2 regions of the Amycolatopsis sp. NPDC045836 genome follow, and region 2 is predicted to be linked to the other one. Evidence: riboswitches for the same ligand, from Rfam matches in the RefSeq annotation. Region 2 holds a riboswitch; the other holds the start of a gene.
What was found. Region 2 has a riboswitch for cobalamin ahead of metE (5-methyltetrahydropteroyltriglutamate--homocysteine S-methyltransferase). Riboswitches for the same ligand answer to the same signal wherever they lie in the genome.

Region 1: it holds a riboswitch for cobalamin, as region 2 does, so the genes downstream of both, AC07EG_RS22085 (ABC transporter substrate-binding protein) here and metE (5-methyltetrahydropteroyltriglutamate--homocysteine S-methyltransferase) in region 2, are expected to answer to the same signal.

Annotation. Positions count from the first base shown of each region.
Region 1 is NZ_JBWKKF010000011.1:87,133-92,327, forward strand. It holds gene AC07EG_RS22075 (PPOX class F420-dependent oxidoreductase) at 1-365, opposite strand, end outside; gene AC07EG_RS22080 (glycoside hydrolase family 43 protein) at 372-1,880, opposite strand; cobalamin riboswitch at 1,995-2,115, shown strand; gene AC07EG_RS22085 (ABC transporter substrate-binding protein) at 2,191-3,186, shown strand; gene AC07EG_RS22090 (FecCD family ABC transporter permease) at 3,183-4,238, shown strand; gene AC07EG_RS22095 (hypothetical protein) at 4,326-4,742, shown strand; gene AC07EG_RS22100 (ATP-binding protein) at 4,820-5,053, opposite strand; partial or broken gene AC07EG_RS22105 (prolipoprotein diacylglyceryl transferase family protein) at 5,033-5,195, opposite strand, start outside.
Region 2 is NZ_JBWKKF010000003.1:222,443-227,637, forward strand. It holds gene AC07EG_RS05920 (glucose 1-dehydrogenase) at 1-854, opposite strand, end outside; gene metE (5-methyltetrahydropteroyltriglutamate--homocysteine S-methyltransferase) at 939-3,242, opposite strand; cobalamin riboswitch at 3,361-3,608, opposite strand; gene AC07EG_RS05930 (3-hydroxyacyl-CoA dehydrogenase family protein) at 3,624-5,195, opposite strand, start outside.

The DNA.
Region 1 (5,195 bases), on a different contig from region 2:
GGTTCACCCGCGAGGTTCCAGCTCCACGAGACGGCCGGCGTGACCCGGAAGAAGGTCCCCGGCCCGACCACGCCGACCCGTTCCTCGGGCGCACCCGCCCACCCGTGGACGCGGATCCCCCTGGCGACGAACGGTTCCATCGACACCAGGTCGTCGACCACCAGCGCCACCCGCTCGTGCCCGCCCGCCACGTTGCGGAACTTGCGGGTGTGCACCGCGGTGGCGCCGCCGCCGATCCAGAAGCCGGTGCCGTCGAACTCGAACGCCACCGGCACCACGTCCGGCTGCCCGTCCGCCGCGACGGTGGACAGCCGGGCCAGTGGCTGCGAGCGCAGGTACGCGATTTCCTCTTCGCTGAACGCCATGACCGGTCAGTGTGCCGGACGCACCGCGAAGTCGTCGAAGGCAGCCGCCGCCTCGAAGACCCGGACGCCGTTCGCGCCGCTGGGGAAGGTGCCGTCGGCGACGCTGAGCTTCGGCGCGGTCAGGTCGTCGACGTACACCCGGATGGCCGGGCCGACCGCGGTCACCCGGAGGTGGTGGCTCCGCCCGATGGCCCCGGCCAGCGGAGCCGACGCCAGTTCCGTCCACGAGTTGTCGGCGCGCCCGAGCACGACCCGGCCCGACGCGCTGATCCCGGCGTAGTAACCCTGGTAGCTGTCCGTGCCGACGGCGGCTTCGCGTACCCGGAACACCACACCGGCATCGCCGCGGCTGGCGGTCAGCCGCACGCGGGTGTCCTGCGTGAAATCGCCGAAGTTGGTGTCCAGCAACGCCTTCCCGCCCGCCGAGCGGCTCGCCGCCAGCTGCTCGGCCCGGACCGCCCACTGCCCGCCGTGGGTCTTCCAGCCGAAGGTGTTGCCGTCGGCGAAGTTGTCCTGCACCTTCATGGTGATCCGCGCGATGGTGCCGTCGGGGTTGAAGTTCATCCGGTCGTAGGCCAGCTGCCGGTGGTTGCCGTCGGTCTCGCTGAGCGGGCGGCGGTGGTAGACGATGTACCAGATGTCGGTGCCGGGCACGTTGAGCACCGAGTTGTGCCCCGAGCCGCGGGCGACCGCCGGGTCCTGCGCGAGCACCCGGTCCAGCTTGGTGAACGGCCCGGTCGGCGAATCGGCCATGGCGTAGGAGACCGAGTAGTTCGGCCCGGTCCAGCCGCCTTCGGACCACATCAGGTAGTACTTGCCGTTGCGCTTGAACATCTGCGAGCCCTCGACGTACTCCGGTGTCGGGGTGATCTCGCGGAAGGTGCTGCCGTCCTCGAAGGTGCCGAGGCTGGTCATGTCGGCGTTCAGCTTGACCACGTTGGCGTGCCCCCAGCCGCCGTAGTACATGTACGCCTGCCCGTCGTCGTCGATGAAGACGTCCTGGTCGATGGGCTGCGCGCCGTTGTGGAACCGGTCGATCAGCGGGTGGCCGAGCGCGTCGCGGTACGGGCCCTCCGGGCGGTCGGCCACGGCCACGCCGATGCCGCCGTGTTCGGCGTCGCTCTGGATGTCGTTGGCCGCGAAGTAGAGGAAGTACTTGCCGTCGCGCTCGATCGGGGCCGGGGCCCACACCGCGTACTTCGCCCACGACACGTTCTCGGTGGTCAGCACGTTGCTGTGCTTGGTCCAGTGCACCAGGTCCGTCGAGGAGAACGCGTCGAGGTGCGTCTGCTCGGCGTAGCGCCGGGAGGTGGTCGGGAAGACCCAGTAGGTGTTGCCGTAGATGGCCACGTCCGGATCGGCGTACCAGCCGTCGACGAACGGGTTGCCCGCTTCGGCGGTGCCGTAGTCGGGCACCGCGGCGGAGGCGGGGGTGACGGCCCCGAGCACCAGTGCGCCGGACGCGAACAGGGCGGTCAGCGCCCGGGAGGCGGATCTGAACGGAAGAGCGGTCATCTTCGGCAGCTCCTGCACACTATTCAACAACAACGAACATCTTCGGTGAAGATTGCACGACTTCCGACACGGCGGTCAAGGACCGGCCGCGTGATAGGTTGCGGACGCCAGGCGAGGGAATCCGGTGTGAATCCGGAGCTGACGCGCAGCGGTGAGCGGCGACGAGCGGAACAGCGGCCACTGGACCCCGGTCCGGGAAGGCGTTCCGCCCGGACGACCCCGAGTCCGAAAACCTGCCGGCACCCCGGCGCGGCCGGGGCCACCGACCGTTCGGGCTCCGCGTGACGAGCCCCTCGACGCAGGGATTCCCGTGCCGAAGATCCGCTCCGCCCACCTGCTGCTCGCCGCCGCCCTGGTCCTGCCGGGCTGCGCCGGCGGGAATGCCACCGACCCCGCCGCCCGGACCGTGGAGAACTGCGGCCACCGGGTGTCGGCGGCGAAACCGCCCGAGCGCGCCGTCGCGTTGAACCAGGGGACCGCCGAGATCATGCTCTCGCTGGGCCTGGCCGACCGGATGGCGGGCACCGCCACCTGGACCGACCCGGTGCTGCCCGCGCTCGCCGCGGACAACGCCAAGGTGCCGCGCCTGGCCGAGAACAACCCGTCCTTCGAAGCCGTGCTCGCGGTCGAGCCGGACTTCGTGGCGGCCTCGTTCGTCTCCACGCTCGGTGAAGGCGGGGTGGCCACCCGCGAGCAGTTCGAGCAGCTCGGCGTGCCGGCCTACGTCTCACCGTCCGACTGCCTCAAGGACAACAACGCCGGTGGTGACGGCGCCCGCACCGAACCGCTGACCATGGAGGTCGTCTACACCGAGATCCGCCAGCTGGCCACGTTGTTCGGGGTGGAGGCACGCGGGGAGCAGCTGGTCACCGAGCTGGCGGGGCGGATGGAACGCGCGGCGATGCGGGCGGACGGGGTGAGCCTGCTGTACTGGTTCGCCAACGCCGAATCCCCCTACCTGGCCGGGTGCTGCGGGGCACCCGGCGTGATCACCACCACGCTCGGCGCGCGCAACGTCTTCGACGACACCCGCGACGAGTGGCCGCAGATCAACTGGGAGACCGTCGCCGACCGGAATCCGCAGGTGATCGTGCTCGGGGACCTGACCCGCCGCTCGCAGACCGCGGAAACCGGGGAGGCGAAGATCGCCTTCCTCGAATCCCAGCCGGTCACCAAGGACCTCGACGCGGTGAAGAACAAGCGCTACGTGCTGCTCAGCGGGCAGGCGATGAACCCGTCGCTGCGGACCGTGGACGGCACCGAGCAGGTCGCCGAAGCGCTGCGGAAGTTCGGGCTCGCGGGGTGAGGCGGCCGCGCACCGGGTCGCAGGTGGCCTGGTTCTGCGTCGTGGGGCTCGGCGTGCTGGTGGTCTCGATCGCGGTGGCGATCACCATCGGCCCGGCCGGTATCGGCGTCGGCGAGGTGTATTCGACCGTGCTCGCCCACCTCGGCCTGGGTGAGCCGGTGCTCAGCCCGCTGCGGGACGGCATCGTGTGGCACCTGCGGCTGCCGCGGGCGCTGCTGGCCGCGGTCTGCGGGGCCGGGCTCGCCGTGTGCGGGGTGGTGATGCAGTCGCTGCTGCGCAACCCGCTGGCGGACCCGTTCGTGCTGGGCGTGTCCTCCGGCGCGTCGACCGGGGCGGTGCTGGTGGTGGTGCTCGGCGTGGGCGGCGGCGTGGTCTCGCTGTCCGCCGGTGCCTTCATCGGGGCGGCCATCTCGTTCGCGCTGGTGCTGCTGCTCAGCGGGGTGCTCGGCGGCAGCACCGACCGGGTGGTGCTGTCCGGGGTCGCCGCGATGCAGCTGTTCTCCGCGCTCACCTCGTTCATCGTGCTCACCGGCGCCGACCCGGAAACCACGCGCGGGGTGCTGTTCTGGCTGCTCGGCTCGTTCGCCAGCGCCTCCTGGGCCGAGGTCGGCGTCGGGGCGGTGGTGCTGGCCGTGGCGCTGGCGGTGTGCTTCGGGCACGCCCGCGCGCTGGACGTGTTCGCCCTCGGCCAGGACACCGCCGCCGCGCTGGGCGTCTCGGTGGCGCGCACCCGGATCGTGCTGCTGTGCGCCACCGCGTTGCTGACCGCCGCCCTGGTCAGCGCGGTCGGGGCGGTCGGTTTTGTCGGGCTGGTGCTGCCGCACGCGGCCAGGGCGCTGACCGGCCCGGGCCACCGCCGCCTGCTGCCGGTGACGGCGGTCGCGGGCGCGGTGTTCCTGGTCTGGGTGGACACGCTGGCGCGCACCGCGCTGGACCCGCGTGAGGTGCCGGTCGGGGTGGTCACCTCGATCATCGGCGTGCCCGCTTTCGTCGTTGTGCTGTACCGGACTTCGAGGCCGCGGGATCGCGCCGGCCAGGTCCGTCCGAAGTAGACCCGAGCGCAACGGCGTTGCCGGAGCACCATGTGCTGGTTTCACGGCCGGGACCGGTCCCGCACCGGGTGGTGTCTACTGTGAGCCATGATCCGAACAGCCGTCGTCGTGCTGCTGGTGGCGGGCCTGCTCGCCGCGTGCGGGGAACCGGCACCGCCGGCCACCTCCACACCACCACCGGCGACTACCGCGGCCACCTCGTCCGACCCGGCGCCGCGGCAACACCTCCTGGAGCTGGAGGTGACCGGCACCGCCACCCTGTCCCTCACCTTCACCTTCGACGGGAAGGTCAGCGAGGAGAACGGGGTCACCCTGCCCTGGCGCAAGACGGTCGAGGTCCCCTACGGCACCGGCCGCCACGAATTCACGTTGACCATGCGGCACAGCGGCGGCACCCTGGCCGCGACGGCCACGGTCGACGGGAAGCCGCTGACGCAGACCGGGGGCAGCGGGTCACCCGGCAGCACCAACACCGCCAACCTGTCCGGCAGCTTCACCGACTGACCAGGGAAGGGCCGGACGCGGCACCGGCAAGGGAAAACCGGGCTTGTTCGGGACGAAACCGGGGCTCGCCGCGCGGATCAGCGATCGGCGTCCCGGCCGGGCAGGACGCGGCTGGTGCCGATGGAAAAGCCGATCGCCGCGCCGCCCCCGGTTCGGTTCCTGGCGAACGCCGCTCCGCCGTGGGCTTCGGCGATGCCGGCCACGATGGCCAGGCCGAGCCCGGAGCCGGGCAGCGATCGTGAGGTGTCCGCGCGGTAGAAGCGGTCGAAGAGCCGGTCGAGGTGCTCGGTGCCGCCTTCCCAGAGGTACAGCGCGCGGACCGGATCACCGCCCTCCCCGAAGTACGGCTGCCACGAGGTGAGCACGTGGTAGATCCGCCCGCCGACGATGCCGAACGGCACCGCCCACACCGCGATGTCGGCCACCACACCGGGTTCGCCACCGCGCTGGACC
Region 2 (5,195 bases):
AGGTCGCGGTTGAGCGCACCGGCGTCGACCTCGATCTTCCGGCCGCCGGAGGACATGCCGGTGAGGCAGGCGATGCCGCAGGCCGCGTTCCGGCGCATCACGTCCAGCACCACCTGGCCGGCGCCGGTGGCCTCGATGATCACCTCCGGCTCGACCCGGTCGGCCACCTCGTCGAACCCGCGGTGGTGGTAGGTCGCGCCGAGACCGGTGACCAGCTCGGGTTTCGGGCCGTCGGTGACCTGGTCGAGCACGTGCACCCCGAGCCCGCGCTGGGTGCCGAGCAGGGCGGCGAGCAGGCCGATCGGGCCGGCGCCGGTGATCAGCACCCGGGACGGCTCGAACCACGACCGGGCCCCGATCCGCTCGATCTGCTCCCACGCCTTGGCCACCACGGAAGCGGGTTCGACCAGCACCCCCAGCTCCCCCAGCGCGTCGTCGACGGGCACGGCGTACTCGGCCGCCACGGTCCACCGGCTGCTGCCGTAGCCGGGCAGGCCCTTGATGCCGCGCTCGGTGTACCGGCCGTTGCGGCACATGTCGAACTCGCCGTGCGCGCAGGCCCCGCAGGGCTCGGGGTCCGGCCGGCGCACCACCCCGGCGACCAGCTGGCCGGGCCGGAACCCGCTGTCCTCGGGGGCCCGCCGGACACGGCCGAGGGATTCGTGCCCCAGCACCAGCCGCTGTTCGCCGTGGGGTGCTTCACCGTACTCACCGGCGACGATCTCCTTGTCGGTCCCGCACACGCCGACGGCGAGACCGTCCACCAGCAACTCCCCCGCGGCGGGTTCCGGATCGGGCACCTCGATCACCTCGAGTGAATCCGGCTGACGCGGGACGACGGTCAAAGCTCGCAAGATCGGTCCTCCTTGCCCTGGCGTTCCCACGAGCCCTACCCACGTCTCCCGTCCCGGAAACCGCCGCGGCGGGGGCCGCTCCGGTTACGAGCGCAACCGGCCGGTGGCCTCGACCAGGTTGGCCAGGGTGGCCCGCACCTCCGGGTACCCGCGGGTCTTGAGCCCGCAGTCGGGGTTGACCCACAGCCTCTCGGCCGGGAACGCCGAGGTGGCGGTGCGCAGGTGGGCGACGATCTCCTCGACGGACGGCACGCGCGGCGAGTGGATGTCCCAGACACCGGGGCCCGCCTCGTTGGGATATCCGGCCCGGGCGAGGTCGGCGACGACGGCCATGTTCGACCGCGCCGCCTCCAGGCTGATCACGTCGGCGTCCATGTCGATGATGGCCTGCAGCACGTCACCGAACTCGGCGTAGCACATGTGCGTGTGGATCTGGGTGTCGTCCCGCACGCCCGAGGTCGCCAGGCGGAACGAGGCGACGGCCCACGCCAGGTACGCGGCGCGGTCGGCGTCGCGCAGCGGCAGGGTTTCCCGCAGCGCGGGCTCGTCGACCTGGATCACCGCGATCCCGGCCCGCTCCAGGTCGGCGACCTCGTCGCGCAGGGCCAGCGCCACCTGGCGGGCGGTGTCGGCTTCGGGCTGGTCGTCGCGGACGAACGACCAGGCGAGCATGGTCACCGGGCCGGTCAGCATGCCCTTGACCGGCCGTTCGGTCAGGCTCTGCGCGTAGGTGGCCCACTCGACGGTCATCGGCGCGGGACGGGCCACGTCACCGGCGATGATCGGCGGCCGGACGTAGCGGGTGCCGTAGGACTGGACCCAACCGTGCTGGGTGGCCAGGAAACCGGTGAGCTGCTCGCCGAAGTACTGGACCATGTCGTTGCGTTCCGGCTCCCCGTGCACCAGCACGTCCAGGCCCAGCTGCTCCTGCTCGGCGATGACCGAGCGGATTTCGGCCCGCATCGCTTCGGTGTAGGCGTTCCGGTCCAGCTCGCCGGTCCGCAGCGCCGCGCGGGCCCGGCGCAGTTCCGCGGTCTGCGGGAAGGAGCCGATCGTGGTGGTCGGCAGGCCGGGCAGCCGGAGGCGGTCCCGCTGGGCCCGGCGGCGCTCACCGTACGGGCTGGTGCGGCGGAGGTCGGCCTCGGCGATCGCGGCGACGCGCTCGCGGACGGCGGGCACCCGCACGATCGGCGAGGCCGCGCGGGCGGCCAGCCGCTCGGCGTTGGCCCGCAGCGCGTCGCCGACGGCGGCGTGGCCTTCGGTCAGGCCCCGGCGCAGCGTCACCAGTTCGTCGAGCTTCTGCCGCGCGAAGGAGAGCCAACCGGCGACCTCGGGATCCAGCCCGGTGTCGAGGCGGACGTCGAGCGGCACGTGCAGCAGCGAGCAGGACGCCGCCACGTCCACCGAACCGGCCAGCCCGAGCAGCGTGCCGAGGGTGGCCAGGGCGGCGCCCAGGTCGGCGGCCCAGACGTTGCGGCCGTTGACCACGCCGGCGACCAGCCGCTTGTCCTGGATGCCCGACGCGGTGGCCACGGCGTCGAGATCGGCCGCGGCGGCACCGGTGAAGTCGACGGCCAGCCCGTCGACCGGGGACGCCGCCAGCACGGGCAGCGCGTCACCGAGGCGGTCGAAGTACGAGGCGACCAGGATCTTCGGCCTGGCCGACTGGGCGGCCAGTGCCGCGTAGGTGTCCGCGACCCGGCCGAGCACCTCGGCGGGCTGGTCGGTCACCAGCGCGGGTTCGTCGAGCTGGACCCACTCGGCGCCCGCCTCGTGCAGCAGGCGCAGCAGTTCGGTGTACCGCGGTACCAGCTGGTCCAGCAGGTGCAGGGGCTGGAAGCCGCCGGTGGCGGTCGGGTCCTTGGCCAGCAGCAGGAAGCTGACCGGGCCGAGCACCACCGGCCGGGTCCGGCTGCCGTGCTCGAGCACCTCGGTGAACTCGGCGAGCGGCTTGCTCGCGTCCAGCGTGAACCGGGTGCCGGGGCCGAGTTCGGGCACGAGGTAGTGGTAGTTGGTGTCGAACCACTTCGTCATCTCCATCGGCGGCGCGTCCGCGGTGCCCCGCGCCATGGCGAAGTACCGGTCCAGCCGCCCGGCCTCGCTCGAGGCGTCCGGAACGGCGGCGAGGTGGCGTTCCGGGACGGCGCCGAACATCCACGCGGTGTCGAGCACGTGGTCGTAGAGGGAGAAGTGGTTGCTCGGGATCTCGTCGATCCCGGCGTCACGCAGTTCGGCCAGGTTCCGCAGGCGCAGTTCACGGGCGGTGCCGAGCAGCGAACCGGCGTCGGCGCGGCCGGCCCAGTAGGACTCGATCGCCTTCTTCAGCTGCCGGTCGGCGCCCTGGCGCGGGTAGCCGTACACGGTGGCGCGGCTGGGTTCCGGGGTCACGGGCTCTCTCCTTCGCGAGTCCCTGTGGACCTGGCGGGAGGAGCGCACGGCAGGTACCGGCCGACAGCCGGTACCCGGCGATGACCCGACCCACGAGGTCTCCACCAGCACCCCACGGTCGTGGGGCGCACAGCGGGCAGGTCTTCGGACTCGCGGGCACTTCCGGCGCGCACGCCGGGTTCCTACTGGCCGTCGCTTCCCAAGCCCGTGGGCTCAGTGCTGTCGTCTCCGCGGAGGCAGTGGAGACAGACGGCGGTCGTTCCCGCTCACCGCTGCGGGGCAGTTCCGGGTTTCCACCGGATTCCCTCTTGCCTCGAGCACCGCCGTGCTGCTCGCGGTGCTCGAACCAGCTGCGCCGCCACTCTAGCGCCCGCCCGGCCGTCAGGGGTAGGCGAGGAAACCGCGGCCGGTCTTGCGCCCGTAGTGCCCGGCCGAAACCAGGTCCGCCAGGTAACGGGCGGGCGGCGCGGCCTCGCCGGGGAACGCGTCGTGCAGGGCCTGCTGGATGGACAGGGACACGTCGAGCCCGATGAGGTCGAGCAGCGCGAGCGGGCCGAGTGGATAACCGCAGCCCTGCGCCATGGCGGTGTCGATGTCCGCGACGGAGACCGGGCGTTCGCGCAGCATTTCCGCGGCCCGGTTCAGGTACGGGAAGAGCAGCGCGTTGACGATGAACCCCGCGCGGTCGGTGCAGTCGACCGGGTGCTTGCCGAGTTCACCGGCCACGCGGCGCGCGGTGACCGCCACGTCGGCGGCGGTCAGCTCGGTGCGGACCACCTCGACCAGCTCCATCCGCGGCGCCGGGTTGAAGAAGTGCATGCCGATCACGTCCTGCGGCCGGGCGGTCGCGGCGGCGCAGCTGAGCACGGACATGCTGGAGGTGGTGGTGGCCAGCACCGCGCCGGGTTTGGCGACGCCGTCCAGTTCGGCGAAGACGCCGCGCTTGACGTCGAGGTCCTCCACCACCGCTTCGACGATCAGGTCGGCGTCGGCCAAGGCACCGAGGTCGCCGGAGGTGTCCAGCCAGGCGAGCACCCCGTCCACGTCGAGCGCCGGGTCACGCCGGGCGGCGCGGTCGAGTGAGCGTTCGATCGTCGCGCGGCTGTCCTTGCCGCGGACCTCCGACCGCGCGACGAGCGTGACCGGCAGCCCGGCCCGCGCGACCACCTCCGCGATGCCGGTGGCCATCGTGCCGGAGCCGACCACGCCGATCCGCCGCACCGGCCTGCCGCCGGTCGCCGGGGCGGGCACCGCGGCCGGGGCCCGTGAGCCGTAGAAGCCGGTACCGCACTTCACCCCGAGCTTGCCGTCGGCGACCATGCGCCGCAGTACCGGTGCCGGGGCGTAGGCGCGGTCGCCGGTGCGCTCGTGCAAGGCCGTCAGCGCGTCGTGCACGGTGTCGATGCCGAGCGCGTCCAGCCGCGCCAGCGGGCCGGGCATGCCGCAGCCGTGGATCATCGCGTGGTCGATGTCGTCGCGGGAGGCGTAGCCCTCGTCGAACATCCTCGCCGCGTCGTTGAGGTAGGCCAGCAGCAGGCCGCTCGCGATGAACCCGGGGTGGTCGCCGACATCGATCGGTTCCTTGCCGAGTTCACGCAGCAATCCGCCGACGGTGGTGAGCACGGCTTCGTCGGTGATCGCCGTGCGGACCAGTTCGACCGCCTCCGCCTCCGCCAGCGCTTCCGGATCGGGCAGGTTCAGGCCGACGGTGCGGGACATCCGCCCGCCGCGGGCGGCGATCTCGGTGACCGAAAGCCCGGTCGTGGTGGTGACGAACACGGTGCGGTCCGGGCAGCGGCGGTCCAGTGCGGCCAGTGCCGCGACCTTGGTCTCCAGGCGGTCCGGCAGGGCTTCGACCACCAGGTCGACGTCGTCGCACGAGTCCGTCACCTCGAGCCCACCGGCGGTGCACAGGCCGGCCAGCGCGGCACCCGCCGCCCCGGAGCCGATGAT